DNA from 2 places in the Selenomonas sp. FC4001 genome. Region 1 is predicted to be linked to the other one. Evidence: a T-box and tRNA genes for the amino acid it is inferred to sense, from the RefSeq annotation. Region 1 holds a T-box; the other holds one or more tRNA genes.
What was found. The T-box of region 1 lies ahead of T320_RS10675 (valine--tRNA ligase). A T-box ahead of a tRNA ligase gene usually reads a tRNA of that ligase, here a tRNA-Val.
Positions count from the first base shown of each region.

Region 2: it has a tRNA-Val gene. The T-box ahead of T320_RS10675 (valine--tRNA ligase) is inferred to sense a tRNA for this amino acid. The anticodon was not compared.

Region 1 is NZ_KL370793.1:207,372-209,773, reverse strand. It holds gene T320_RS14685 (hypothetical protein) at 191-349, shown strand; T-box leader at 550-784, shown strand; gene T320_RS10675 (valine--tRNA ligase) at 834-2,402, shown strand, end outside.
Region 2 is NZ_JNJF01000009.1:81,265-83,666, reverse strand. It holds gene T320_RS04015 (S-layer homology domain-containing protein) at 1-117, opposite strand, end outside; tRNA gene T320_RS04010 (tRNA-Leu) at 844-929, opposite strand; tRNA gene T320_RS04005 (tRNA-Leu) at 964-1,050, opposite strand; tRNA gene T320_RS04000 (tRNA-Val) at 1,178-1,254, opposite strand; tRNA gene T320_RS03995 (tRNA-Val) at 1,258-1,334, opposite strand; gene T320_RS03990 (TPM domain-containing protein) at 1,771-2,402, opposite strand, start outside.

The DNA of each region.
Region 1 (2,402 bases):
ACGGCTAAAGAAAACTCCCGCCAATCAGACATTGGATTGGCGGGAGTTTTTTGTGTCTATCTGAATAAACAAAAATAATTCTAAGATTATTTTCATGTATACATAAGATGGAGAAGGAATCTGATATTCATCCGACGAATATGCTCTATATAGCTTGGATTTCTGACTTTATAAAAGGAGGATGCTGACGATGGAAGCCCTGTATGTTGTATTGTTTCTGCTGCCGTTGATTGTTGACCTCTGTATAGGTTATGATGCGTATATGAACTCTCACAGTGTGCGGAAAGCCATGGCCTGGTTTTTCGCCGGCGTAGTATCGCAGGTATTAGTGGGGTTGCCGATTCTTTGAAGAAAACCGGAATGGGATACCAGGTTTATGGAAATGTTATGATGAATTAGCGCCGATAGACAAAGACGGCGGTGAAGATGGAGCCTTTGACGTTGTCTTTGCGTTAAGAAAGCAGAAATCCAGGCTGATTAAGCAAATTGTTGGTAGGTCATTGTCAAGTGCTTGATTTTGTGGTAGAATTAACGCCGTATTAGAAATATAGCAGGGCAATGACTAAGAGGAGTAGGGCTGCGGCTGTGGCATAGAGAGGAAATGGTTGGTGGAAGTTTCCCCATGGCAGGTTTGAAGGTCGCTTAGGAGCTTCTGTGCTGAATGGAGTAGGTGCAGACGTCTGGCCGCGTTAAGGCTTTGAGCTGACTTGTCAAGTTGACATGTCAAATTGACGGGTCAGAAAACATTGGTGGTACCACGAAAGTATGCGCTTTCGTCCTTTGGGGCGAAGGCGCTTTTTAGTTTATTGAGGAGGATAATGATGAGCGAAGAAATGACGCAGGAAAACAACATTCCGAAGGTTTACGACCCGCAGTCGTTTGAAAAGAAATGGTATAAGTTCTGGGAGGAGAACAAACTCTTCCATGCAGAAGTGGACAAGAGCAAGAAGCCGTACAGCATGGTTATCCCGCCGCCAAATGTCACGGGTCAGCTGCACATGGGCCATGCGCTTGACAACACGCTGCAGGATATTCTGATTCGTTTCCGCCGCATGCAGGGCTACAATGCCGTTTGGATTCCGGGCTGTGACCATGCCGGTATCGCTACGCAGGCCAAGGTTGAGACTTCCCTGCGTGAAGAAGGCACGAACCGCTATGAACTGGGCCGCGAAAAGTTCCTCGAACGCGTTTGGGACTGGAAGGAACAGTATGGCAACCGCATCATGTCCCAGCTGCGTTCTTTGGGTTCTTCCTGTGACTGGGACCGCCAGCGTTTCACGATGGACGAAGGCTGCTCTGCGGCTGTGCGTGAAGTGTTCGTAAGCCTGTATGACAAGGGGCTTATTTATCAGGGCACGCGTATTACCAACTGGTGCCCGAATTGCAACACGGCCATTTCCGATATCGAAGTGGAACATGAAAACGAAAACGGCCATCTCTGGCATCTGCGCTATCAGGTAGAGGGCGAGGACCGCTACGTGGAAATCGCTACGACCCGCCCCGAAACCATGTTCGGTGATACGGGCGTAGCGGTGCATCCGGAAGATGAACGCTATAAGGATATCGTGGGCAAAACCTTGATTCTGCCGATTGTGAACCGCCGCATTCCGCTGTTCGCCGATGAATATGTCGATAAGGAATTCGGTACTGGTGCCGTTAAGGTTACACCGGCTCATGACCCCAACGACTTTGAAATGGGTCTGCGCCATAACCTCGAACAGATTAAGGTCATCAACAACGATGGTACGATGGGCGAGGGTGCTGGCAAGTACAACGGCATGGACCGTTACGAATGCCGCAAGGCACTCGTCAAAGAGCTCGAAGAACTCGGCGTACTCGTATCCGTTGAAGAACATGAACACGCTGTCGGTCACTGCTCCCGCTGCCACAGCACGATTGAACCGATGGTCTCCAAGCAGTGGTTCGTCAAGATGGAAAGCCTTGCCAAGCCGGCTATGGAAGCCGTTAAAGACGGCCGCATTAAGTTCGTGCCGGAACGCTTCAGCAAGATTTATCTGCAGTGGCTCGAAAATATCCGCGACTGGTGTATCTCCCGTCAGCTTTGGTGGGGCCATCGCATCCCTGCATGGTACTGCGATGAATGCGGTGAGACCAGCGTATCCCGTACGGATTTGACGGAATGCCCGCACTGCCATAGCAAGCATATCCATCAGGACGAAGACGTGCTTGACACCTGGTTCAGTTCCGGCCTCTGGCCGTTTGAAACCATGGGCTGGCCGAACGAGACGGAAGAGCTCAAGCATTTCTATCCGACGGCTACGCTCGTAACCGGTTACGACATCATCTTCTTCTGGGTAGCCCGTATGGTTATGATGGGCCTGGAATTCGGCAAGGATATTCCGTTCCATCATGTATTTATCCACGGTTTGGTTCGTGATAGC
Region 2 (2,402 bases), on a different contig from region 1:
GTCATAAGCCCAATGGTCAGCAGGAACATCGGAGAACGGATTTGCAGCAGCGAAAGTCGTGCTAGCTGCACCAACAACCAGAGCGGTCGTCAGAGCGGATACGAGAGTCTTCTTCATGAGAAACTCCTCCTTCTGTAAAATAGAATTAATATTCGTTCTGAAGGCGGAATAGAAGACTTTGCGAGTGTCCATGTTTCCTCAGCAATTTTCCATTCGTTTTTCAGAACCTAAGTTAGTTTAACATAATATAAAACGATTTGCAATAGGAAACTAATTAAATTTCCATTAAATTTCCATTAAAAATTCAGAATCAAGGCAATACTTTATGAGCGTTACTAGATTGTTCGTGCCCGAAAAGCCCGTGGCAGTATATTCCTGCGCTAGTACGCGCAAGCGCGTAAATCGCTTAGGAATACACCGCCACGGGCTTTTCGTAGGTAACTTTAGGGCACTTTTTCTTGACTTTATCGCTATAAAATGCTATATTTTTCTTGTAAAGAGAGAGTATAGACATGTTATACCCAAAGAAAAAGCCCTGCCGAAGTGATGACCGGCAGGGCTTTTCTTAGAATCATCTGCAATAAGCGCAGGGAGTACATAATGGCTAGATTACCACCGCTGCTTGGGGCTTACAAGCCTAGCCAGTGCAAAACAAGCTCAGCGATAATGCCGCCGATGATACTTGCCAGCACAGAAGCCGCAAAAGAGAGTTTAGACATGTCTTCCCCTCCTCTCTCGCCGGATTAACCTTTGATAGAGGCTGTGGCAACAGAGACATTATAGCATAAAAAGACCATTACGGTAAATGTCCATCTACCATAATGGTCTTTTCTAATTCTTAATTGGTGCGGTCGATGGGACTTGAACCCATACGTCTTGTGAACACTACCCCCTCAAAGTAGCGCGTCTGCCAATTCCGCCACGACCGCAACATATTCAATAAAAAGGTTTTACACATAAAAATGGTGCGGACGAGAGGACTTGAACCTCCACGATGTCACCACCACTAGTACCTGAAACTAGCGCGTCTGCCGATTCCGCCACGTCCGCATTAAGGTGTCGTCGGTGTAAGCACCGAACCAACACAAACGATTATACGGGATAATTCTGAATGTGTCAATAGGTTTTTGAAAAAAATCAAAAAGGAAGCCGTTCCCAGCTTCCTCATAATTCAATATGGTGCTCGCCGAGGGATTCGAACCCCCGACCCCCTCCATGTGACGGAGATGCTCTAGCCAACTGAGCTAGGCGAGCTTATGGTGGGGTTAACAGAATTCGAATCTGTGACCTCCTCGATGTCAACGAGACACTCTAACCAACTGAGCTATAACCCCATGTCGTAAGGACAAGACTCATTATAGCCAATGTTTATTGTTCTGTCAAGGAATTATTGTGATTTCATCATACAAGCGCTATAATATTGTTGTTGCCACAGCCTTCGTCAAAGGTTAATCCGGCGAGGAAGGAGGGCTGTTTATGAATTTCTCTCAATTTTGGTTATCGGTACTTGCAAGTTTTATCGGCGGTATTATCGTTGAGCTTGCACTCTACCTGCTGGGCCGCTGACCAGTGGCAATGTGGTAATCCAGCATAATGTACTCCCTGCAAGCATCAGCAGATGAACAAGAAAAGCCCCCGCACAGGCATCACTCTGGCGGAGGCTTTTCTTTGTTCGGTACTGTAATGAACTTCTCTCAATTCATTTGTATTTTCAGTCTAGCATCGACGTCTTTTTTTGTCAATGATTTTTTACGGCCAGTAAGTGCAATACTAAAACTTTCCTCCCCCGCCGCCGTGGCTGCTGTCGCTGGAGGATGATGAGCTGCCACTGCTCTTGGATTTTTGCCGGCGGGTCACGGTGGTATAGAGGTATCTGTCCTGCCGCTGGAAGATGTCAACGCTGTCCTGTTTCAGGTAAGCGCTGGCTTCTACGGCAGGAGTAACATTGCTCATGCCGCAGATGAGGTAATAGGCAAAGAAAAAGCCGCTTGCAGCTGCCACCGCTGCCGCGATAATCGCTGCCCAAATGTCAAATTCATCACCAGGGTCATAGGGAACACCCTCTTTTTCGTAATAACTCAGATAGCGGTCTATACCATCCACGAAGTGATGAAAGCCATCGCTGTAATCACCATTGGACAAATCATCCAAAAAGAGATTTTTGAGGCCATGAATCCCCGCTTCGTCGGTGATTTTCGCCCGCATTTTATTATCGGTGGAGATATACCAGTCACGGCTGCCCATGGCCAGCACGAGGACAATACTGCCGTTTTCCCCATTGGCAAAGTTTTTGTCCAGAATGTTGTTGGCGTATTTGCCAATGCTGATGCCCCCCGGCACATCCTGCATGGTGCAGATGCCGATTTTGATTTTATGGGCGGCCTCTACCTGCTGGATTTTTG